3 regions of the Lysinibacillus sp. FSL R7-0073 genome follow, and region 2 is predicted to be linked to each of the others. Evidence: riboswitches for the same ligand, from Rfam matches in the RefSeq annotation. Region 2 holds a riboswitch; each other region holds the start of a gene.
The links. A riboswitch is a leader RNA that binds a small molecule or an ion and turns the genes downstream of it on or off. The one in region 2 is predicted to bind cobalamin.
Positions count from the first base shown of each region.

Region 1: linked by a shared signal. The riboswitch ahead of MKY88_RS06695 (glutaredoxin family protein) and the one ahead of metE (5-methyltetrahydropteroyltriglutamate--homocysteine S-methyltransferase) in region 2 are both predicted to bind cobalamin.
Region 3: linked by a shared signal. The riboswitch ahead of MKY88_RS10830 (hypothetical protein) and the one ahead of metE (5-methyltetrahydropteroyltriglutamate--homocysteine S-methyltransferase) in region 2 are both predicted to bind cobalamin.

Region 1 is NZ_JBBPAS010000001.1:1,407,773-1,410,973, forward strand. Features, by position in the region: gene MKY88_RS06690 (NAD(P)/FAD-dependent oxidoreductase) at 1-283, shown strand, start outside; cobalamin riboswitch at 907-1,084, shown strand; gene MKY88_RS06695 (glutaredoxin family protein) at 1,202-1,426, shown strand; gene nrdI (class Ib ribonucleoside-diphosphate reductase assembly flavoprotein NrdI) at 1,423-1,782, shown strand; gene nrdE (class 1b ribonucleoside-diphosphate reductase subunit alpha) at 1,779-3,201, shown strand, end outside.
Region 2 is NZ_JBBPAS010000001.1:2,506,335-2,509,535, forward strand. Features, by position in the region: gene metE (5-methyltetrahydropteroyltriglutamate--homocysteine S-methyltransferase) at 1-1,489, opposite strand, end outside; cobalamin riboswitch at 1,773-1,951, opposite strand; gene MKY88_RS12380 (YrzI family small protein) at 2,503-2,649, shown strand.
Region 3 is NZ_JBBPAS010000001.1:2,199,587-2,202,787, reverse strand. Features, by position in the region: gene MKY88_RS10835 (translation factor GTPase family protein) at 1-1,021, shown strand, start outside; gene MKY88_RS10830 (hypothetical protein) at 1,127-1,885, opposite strand; cobalamin riboswitch at 2,119-2,302, opposite strand; gene MKY88_RS10825 (hypothetical protein) at 2,412-2,717, opposite strand.

The DNA of each region.
Region 1 (3,201 bases), 1.1 Mb from region 2:
CTTATATAGTGTTGAATTAGAAACAGGTGAAAATATTTTAAGAGCTGGTGGATTTGTTGTGCCAAGTTTTTATCGTCCAAATAAATTTGCTAAACAGCTAAATTGTCAAGTTGATGAAAACGGATCAATTATGACTGATGGGGCTGGACGAACAACAGCAGCTGGAATATATGTTGCAGGTGAAACGGAAAAGGGTGGTCCCTCTTCTTTAATGATTGCTGCTGCGGAAGGATTTAAGGCTGCTTCAAGCATAAACATGGATATAACAATAGAAAGATTTTAAGTCAATGCTTAGCTGATGAGTACATGAAATTCATCAGCTATTTTTAATATGACTAGTCAAGCTGGAGGAGAATGAACTTGGTTATGTTATACTATAAATAAATATAGAATAACTAGAAAATGTACACATTCATTATAAATTAGTTTAAAAGGGAAGAACGGTTGGTTGCCTCTCACCTGTTTGTTGAGCACATATTAGTAGTCGGCGTTATGTTATGACGAAGGAAAATTTGTGATGATCGTAAGGGAGGAGTCCTACTTTAGACTCGTACAACGAAAAAATCTACGAGGATAGGATGTATGGAGTAGGGTGCATGATTTACATCATACTCATAGCTTAAGTCATAATTGCATCTTTACTGTAAAGGAAAGATGCCTTTTTTATGAATAAAATTTCTTTAGGGCAACGTTTTTAGGTAAATAAGCGACTATTATTTTACTTCCTATTTTTTAATAAAATAATGCTATCGCTTACATAGTTCTATTTTTATATAATTATGTTTTAGTTCTTTCGTTCAAGGTTATGTCAGAAAATACGAATAGTCTCAAATTGATGAACTTTTATTTCTCGATTTACTTTTTATATAAAGGATGGTACACTTAAAACTATCGAAAAACAATATATTGTGTTCGTTTTATGTGGGTACTACTATATGTAGTTTAATAGGGAAGTTCGGTACTATTCCGACGCTGTCCCCGCAACTGTAAAGCTGACGATGATTGTAACCACTGTGCATTCGCATGGGAAGGAAATCAGAGATTGAAGCAAAGCCAGGAGACCTGCCTATATAAAACAAATTTATCATTTCTTCGGGGATTAAGAGATGGGAACGTCAGTATTTTTAGTATGTTAACGTTTCCATTTAAGCTATCTCTCTAGTAGAGGTAGCTTTTTTATTTTATGAAAAGAGGGATTACTATGAAACTTTATACGAAAACAATCTGTCCAAAATGCCTTTGGGTAAAATCTGAATTACAACGAGCAGGACTTGAAGCAGAAATTGTTAATATTGATCATGATGAACAAGCTAAACAAACAATTATAGATGCAGGTTTTTTAAGTGTGCCTGTTTTAGAGGTGGATGAAACATTTATAGGCGATGTGCAGGAAATTGTTTCTCGTATTGAGATGATTACACTATGATCGTTTACGCTAGTCGTACAGGAAATGTCCGTAATGTAGTATCTAAATTAAGGGCAGAATCTATTGAACTCTCTGAGGAATTAAGCTTGAATAAGCCTTACCTTTTAATTACATATACAGATGGCTTAGGTGACATTCCAGCAAAAGTGCAACGTTTTTTAGAAAAAAACAGAGATTTTTGTAAAGGAGTAGTTGCTAGTGGCAATAGTAACTTCGGACATAATGTATTTGGCGGTGCTGGGGAGAAAATTGCTACTACCTATCATGTACCCTTAGTGAGGAAATTAGATTTACGTGGCAATCAAACAGATTATGAAGCAATACAAACGTTTTATGAAAAGAGGGTAATGGGATGAAAACATATTTAAAGCTTAATAATGACGTTCTGAATCGTTATAGTACAACGGGGCTACTAGAGTTAGAAAAGGACCGTGAGGCTACTCGCCGCTACTTTTTAGAATATGTCAACGTACGTTTACGTTATTTTATAGATATAGAGGAAAAAATCCGCTATTTAGTTGATGAGGGATACTACGAAAAGGATTTTATCGACTTGTACGAGATGGATTTTATAAAGAAGCTGTACAAAAAAGCATATGATTATAATTTCCGTTTCCCATCATTTATGAGTGCTAGCAAATTTTATGACAGCTATGCTATGAAAAGTCGTGATGGGGAAGAAATTTTAGAAAAATATGAGGACCGTATTGTCATTATTGCCTTGTACTTAGCACAAGGGAACACTGTACTAGCAAAACGTTCTGTAGAAGCGATGATGGAAGCCTATCAGCCTGCAACACCTACTGCCTTAAATAGTGGGAAAAAAGCCCGTGGTGAATTAGTAAGTTGCTTTAAATTATCAATGGATGACTCTATGAATAGTATTGCTGAAAATATTGGTTATTGTTTAGAGCTATCACGTCTAGGCGGAGGGGTCGGGGTCAACTTAACGGATTTACGTCCTTTGGGTGATCCAATTAAAGAAATACTAAATCGTGCAAGTGGTGTTATCCCAGTTGCAAAACTATTAGAAAACTCATTTAGTTATTCCAATCAGCTCGGTCAACGAAATGGCTCAGGAGTAGTTTATTTAAATATTTTCCATGCAGATATAGAGAATTTCATTTCATCAAAAAAACCAAATGCTGATGATAAAATTCGCCTCGCAACACTATCAACAGGAATAATTATTCCAAGTATATTCTTCGATCTGATGAAACGTGATAAAGATATAGTGTTATTTAGTCCATATGATATTTATAAAGTTTATGGTAAACGAATGTCGGAAATTTCAATTTCAGAAATGTACTATGAACTACTTGATAATCCTAAAATCCGTAAAATTAAACGTTTGAATGCGCGTAGACTCTATACTGAGGTGAAAAAAGCTCAATTTGAATCAGGTTATCCTTTCGAAATTTTTGATGATAATGTCAATGACGTACATCCACTAAAAAATATCGGTCGCGTAAAAATGTCAAACCTATGTACTGAAATCTTGCAAGTGCAAGAAACTAGTATCATTACAGATCAAGATCAACCGAACGAATATGGGTTAGATGTGTCGTGTAATTTAGGGTCAATTGATATTCATGCAGCGAGTAAAGTAAATGATTTTGAAACATTAATCGATACAGCTATGCACTTATTAACGAATGTGTCACAAATGACATATATTAAAAATGTCCCATCGGTGGCAAAAGCGAATCGATTAATGCACTCAGTAGGGCTAGGTTGTATGAATCTCCATGGACATCTTGTTACGGAGGGCATCA
Region 2 (3,201 bases):
CCATGTCTGTCCGTTCAAATTCTCCATGAACCAGTACATCTATATCAAGATCCTCCTGCAAGTGAATCCAGCGCTTTGTTTCCAGTTCAATAAATGCTTCATAGTCTTCATTCGACAATTGTTTCTTTCGCCAAGCATTACGATTTCTCTTCACCTCATCAGATTGAGGGAAGCTGCCAATTGTCGTTGTTGGGAATAGGGGTAGTCCTAACGCCTGCTGCTGTATTTTTTGACGTTGACTAAAATCACTATGTCGCTCAAAATCCTTTGTTGATACGGATTGAGCGGCTTGCTGGATCATTTTGTTTTGACGAATTGGATGATTTTTTAGTGCTTCAATGGCCTTCATACTTGCTGAGAAATTATGACGTAGCGTTCCGTCTTGATTTTTTCTATATTTAGTGAGGTCAATAATTTCTTCGATTTTTTCATCAGCAAACGCCAGTGCTTGTTTGAGAACAGGGTCCAGCTTCTTCTTTTCAAGTGAAGTAGATATTGGTACATGTTGAAGGTTACTTGAAGGTTGAATCCACAATTCCTTAGCATCACAGAGCTTTTCAATAGCTTGAATCGTGGCGTTAGCTTCCGCTAAATTTGAACGCCATATATCACGACCATTAACAATTCCAATGGCTAAAACTTTATCTTGAGGGAAACCAAATTGTCGAAGTGACTCCATATTCCCTTTATAGCCATGTACGAAATCTAAACCAAATCCTTGGACAGGCAATGAAATCAATGTTTCATAGGAGCATAATGCTTCAAAATATGTTTGTAGCATTAGTTTTGCTGCTGGAACGGTTGTCGTTAATTGAGCATAGATTTCTTGTACTAGCTTCCGTTCTGCAGAGTCAAGTGTCGTCACTAAAGAAGGCTCTTCTAATTGAATCCACTCGGCACCTGCGTCTACTAATTCTTGAATAATCTGAGCATAGAGAGGTAATAGGGCTAATAAATATTCAACCTGTGTTAATTTATTGTAGCCCTTAGTTAGCTTATAAAATGTATAGGGGCCAATAAGTGTCGGCTTCGCAATAATTCTGAACGCTTCTTTTGCCTCTAAAAAGTCGGCCAATACCTTATTTTCTGTTAGTTGCAACGGTTGCCCTTCATATTCAGGAACAATGTAGTGATAGTTGGTATTAAACCATTTGGTCATTTCACTAGCTACTGCTGAATGATTTCCTCTCGCTACACTGTAGTAGGTATGTAAATCTACCCTTCCACCTTGCCAGTTAAAGCGCTTGGGTACTAAGCCAAACATTAAGGCTGTATCCAACATTCTATCGTATAGTGTGAAATCTCCCACTGTCACCATATCGATGCCAAGTTGTAGCTGCTTTTCAATCCGCGATAACCGAATACTTTTTAGGATTGCCTGAAAATCCTCTTCCGTTCGTTCTTGACGCCAAAATGCTTCTAACGCCTTCTTCCATTCGCGATCATCTCCGATATATGGATAGCCAATGAGTGTACTTGTATAAGTCATATTTAATCTCCCTTTCATCAATAAAGTTTATGGTTACTTGCTCTTACAAATTTGTGTCATCCCATGCTAGATTCAGTGGCTCTATATGAAAACCAGTGGACTTTGCTTTCGAATACAGAATAACAGCATGAAAAAAAGCCATTCTCCTTCTCGGAAAATGGCTGCATGGTAAAATTATTAATACAAAAACAATACGAAAAAATAGAACTTTCGTTTAAAATCATTTGTTATCGCACAGTGCCTGTTTAGTCACTATTCACCACCTATTTCCACGTAGGTATTTGGTGTGTACTAGAAATTGGCAGGTCTCCTGGCTTCTCATCAACACGCCTCACAGCCTTCCCGGTTTCCCAGTGGCATTTGTGATTTGCTCCGAATTACAGTTGCGGGACAGCGTCGGATTTGCACCGACTTCCCTTTTAAGCCAGACTTTCATCTGGCACCATTTCTTACACTATATTCAGTTATGCCCCTACTATAACATATATTTCAGAATAGTAGAAATTGTTTTTACATAAAAATTTATCTATTTACTCTGTTTTTAATTGTAAACCATCTGGCCCTTACCCTTAGTGATAATACCTTAATTATGTTTGTTGGCCTTAAGGCTTCTATATCTTCTATTTGCTACTCCGAAAAAAATCAGGTAACTAACAATGTAAAGCAGCAAAGAGTTCTATTAGTCATTAACACAATCAGGAAATCTTAGTAAAAGATGTTTACAAACAACTTAAATATAGTTATACTTACAAAGTAAACAAAAATTCTTAAGGAGGTCGAATGAAATGTTCGTTATCGTTAAATTGATGTCATTGGTAGCTACAACTTCAGTAAAAATGAAAATCACACATTCGACCAGATCGGAATGGATCGCTTAAGGTTTTTTTGTAATTAAGCATGCCCATACCGCAGGGAGAAGTGTGCCCCTGCGGTATTTTTGTGCCTTTTTTAACCGTAGGGGAGTCTCTCTACGGTTTTTTTCATTTTTCATGGCAATTTAAGGAGGTGATAATATGATATTAAACTTTTTTGTTCTCACGATAACTATTACGAAACGTGAGATCTCTCTTGAGCAAGCACTTCATAATGAAAATGTGAAAAAAATCTTTGAAGAGAACCGAAGAAAAGTAGAAAATTACATTCGTATTCGTCAATATTAATTTGGTTAATTAAAAAATATGAAAGGTGGGAATTGAAATGATTTATATGATCAAAAGACGTCATGCAGTTTTATGGCTGGAGAAAGACACAACCACCAGATGAAGTAATATAAAGTGGCAATACAGCTATTTAATATTATAATCTCCGTAAAGCTAACCCGTTCTAATCTAGGACGGGTTGCTTCAGGAGGTATTATGCACTTTTTTAAGCGATCTTCATACAACTTGATGTACTTTAAGAAAATGCGGTATTACAATAGTAGGAAAAACTAATTCTAAAAAGCGTAATTCCTCGATACTAAAATTGAATTTGCAAATTTATTAATTTCATTATTCTGCCCCGTCAGCCATCCATGTAGCTCAAAAACAGCGCCCAATTGTTGAATATCAAGTCGGTGATTTGTCTTTTGTTTGTTAAAGTAAAGCACCTCGTTACTTGAAGAACATCCAAAGTGTCCCCTTAAATTTTTTTGGTTACTTTCTACATAACTTTCAGTTATTAGTCCACATTCAGTATGGGTTAGATTAACCGACTGATAAATAGCAAACAAA
Region 3 (3,201 bases), 310 kb from region 2:
GCTCAGCCAGGCAAACATTGGCGATCGCATTGGCAGTAACACGCTATCACAGCCCTATGAGCTTGTCCCTACATTACAGGCAAAAGTTCAATATGAGGGTGAACAACATATTAAAGAAGTATTAAAGATTTTCCGTCTACTAGAGGCCGAGGAGCCATCATTGCGTGTCGTATGGCAGGAAAAGTTTCAGGAAATCCATGTGCATATAATGGGTGTCATTCAGTTAGAGGTCCTGATTGAAATTTTAATGAAGCGCTTTACATTAAACATCTCTTTTGGAGAGCCGCAAATATTATACATGGAAACAATTGCGACAACCGTTACAGGCTACGGACATTTTGAGCCACTCAAGCATTATGCAGAAATTCATTTATTAATGGAGCCAAATGAACGTGGGACAGGAATTACCTTTAGCAATGCCTGTCATGCAGATGATTTATCAGTGGGCAACCAACGCCTCGTAGAAAAGCATTTGTTTGAACGTGATCATCATGGCTTACTCACAGGCTACGCAGTAACAGATATTCATTTTACGCTCTTGACGGGACGTGGGCATAATGAACATACGTCTGGCGGTGATTTCCGAGAAGCCACTTTCCGAGCACTGCGCCAAGGACTGGAACAAGCACAGAACGTCCTGCTTGAGCCGTATTATCGCTTTAAAATGAAGGCTTCCAATGATTTTATTGGCCGTATGATGACCGACATTCAACAGGCTGCTGGCACCTTTGACGACCCCGTACTCACTGAAACAGACGTTGTATTAACAGGACGTGCACCAGTAGCGACCTTCATGAGCTATAGCACGATTTTTGCCGCCTATACAAATGGGAAAGGTGCGCTTACCCTCCAATTTGATGGCTATGATGTGTGTCATAATGCAGAAGAAGTAATAACTCAAATAGGCTATGATAAAAATGCCGACCCTGAATACAGTTCTTCCAGCATTTTTTGTGCAAAAGGTAAAGGCTATTCCGTCCCCTGGCAAGAGGCGCAAGCAGCCATGCATTGTCAGAGTTAAGTTTATGTACTAGCATGGCAAATCTGTTGAACTAGTACTTCAGATGAAGATAGAATATCCATACAAAAAATAAAGCAAGCCCTCCGCTTCATGGAGGGCTTGTTTTTATATGGCACCAACAGCTTTCTTTGAAGGCTTGTGCACTGGATAGGCAGGTTCAACCACCACGTAACCTTGCGTATTCGTGAAGTCGATAACTACTTTTCCAGGCTGACTTTTTAATATTTGTAGTTGATCAATTAATGTTAATAATAGCTCGTGGCCGTTCCCACGTGGATGCCAATTAAAGTGATAATCATTTAATTCCTGAACGGCTTGAAGAAACTGTGTGTATTCCTGCTGCACAAATGCGATTAGTTTATCCTGATGAGGAATTTGCTCTAAATCGTTCATATACGTTTCATAAAAACGAATGACAATCGAGCACAGTAAATCATTGACACGTGCAGCGCTTAACACTGGATTGGGCTCCTGTGAAAGACGGTCAAGATTAGGCTTTGCTCGTGTTGAATCAATGCGTGTAATTAAGTGGTACTGCTCCCCATTCACCTCATAAACAATAGGGTTGGTTGGCATATACATCATAAAGCTATTCGTCTTCGTTTTCAGTTGATCCGTTAACGTTGCCTGTGCAAAAAGATGGCCCTCTACCTCCCCATTTTGTATCCAAATAATGTCTTTATTATATAAGATTTGCTCAAAAAAGCGATCGTTGCGAATCAGTCTCGTTGCTAATAATTGATCAATTAGTGATTCAACCACCATTCTGGTTTTCGCTTTCTTGGCAATTTCTGTCCGTGGCTGCTTACAAATCGTCATATCTACAAAAGGCGTTTCCTCTGTTGTCGTTGCATGAATATTCATCCTATGTGCATCCCCTTTGCGTACATATTTTCAAAACAAAAAGGACTTCCTACTATGTTTGAGGAAATCCTTCGCTTTAATGTGCTTCATCACACAATGCCAAACAAACCCTAAGTAAATGCGAAGGAGTTCTAAAATGAACCCTTTCATGAACTTTGGGCGTTTGACGTACTGTGACGAACAGAGCATTCTGTTTTGTCAACATGCCACCTCCTATTCCTCGTAGGTTTATGGTGTGTACTCGTAACTAGGCAGGTATCCTGACTCATGGTCATCGCCACTTTTCCCCTTCCCATCATTTGACAGTGGTTGCTGAAAAGTCGCTCACATTTACAGTTGCGGGACAGTGTCGGATTCACACCGACTTCCCTTTTAAGTAAATTGCACGCAATTTACACCTATTACTACACGCTATTCAGTTGTCATAGGAATCGAGTGTACTCCACATTCCTATTAGATTACTAAAATCAATTGTAAAGTAGTGTTTTTCTAAAGTCAAATATCATAATATTTTCCAAACTACTAATCATCGTTTCTTAATTTTATCTAACAAACACTGAAATTCTGAGAGCACTTCTTCACATTTACTTTGATCGTAATATACTTCAGCAGCTTCATCGCGCGCCATCTCTTTCGAAATTCCCTCGGATTTTCTACGCAGCATATACTGAATAACTTCGATTTCTTTACCGCTATACTTTCTGGTCTTTTCCAACGAATCAGCAAAATTGTCGTCTACTTCACACATTAAATCCGCGTAACTAGTTAATGTTTTGTCCGTAATATTTAGCTTCTCTAATACGTCCTTTACCGAATGTCTTCTTTTTAACATCCGTATCACCCCCATCTATTATTCGGAGTATATACTGAAAGAAACCGTATGGGAATAGGCTTTAGCGACTGATTAACGGCTTTTTAAAAAGGTATTTACGGCACTTTTATTTTAGGTTATTATTTATGTAACATTTAAAAAACGAGTTATGAGCGCAAGGGATTCCTGCGCTCATTTTTTAACGCAAAACTGACGCAAATTCAATCGGGATAATTCACTTCTATAAATTCGAAATGTTGACATAAACAACCTAATAATAAACGCACCTCAGACAAGCTTACACGCATAACTATCCTATTCAACGATTCTCGATGCGTCTGGCAGCGCAAAAAAAACTGCTTGTTTTAAAAATGGTATCTGCAATTATCGGACAGCAGAAAGGCGGATTCGAAAGTAGGCGGCTTGGGGGGATTTTCGGTATTTTAACGTTGAATTGACGCAATACATGACGATTGAATAATTATTCGTTTCTAACTTCCCATAA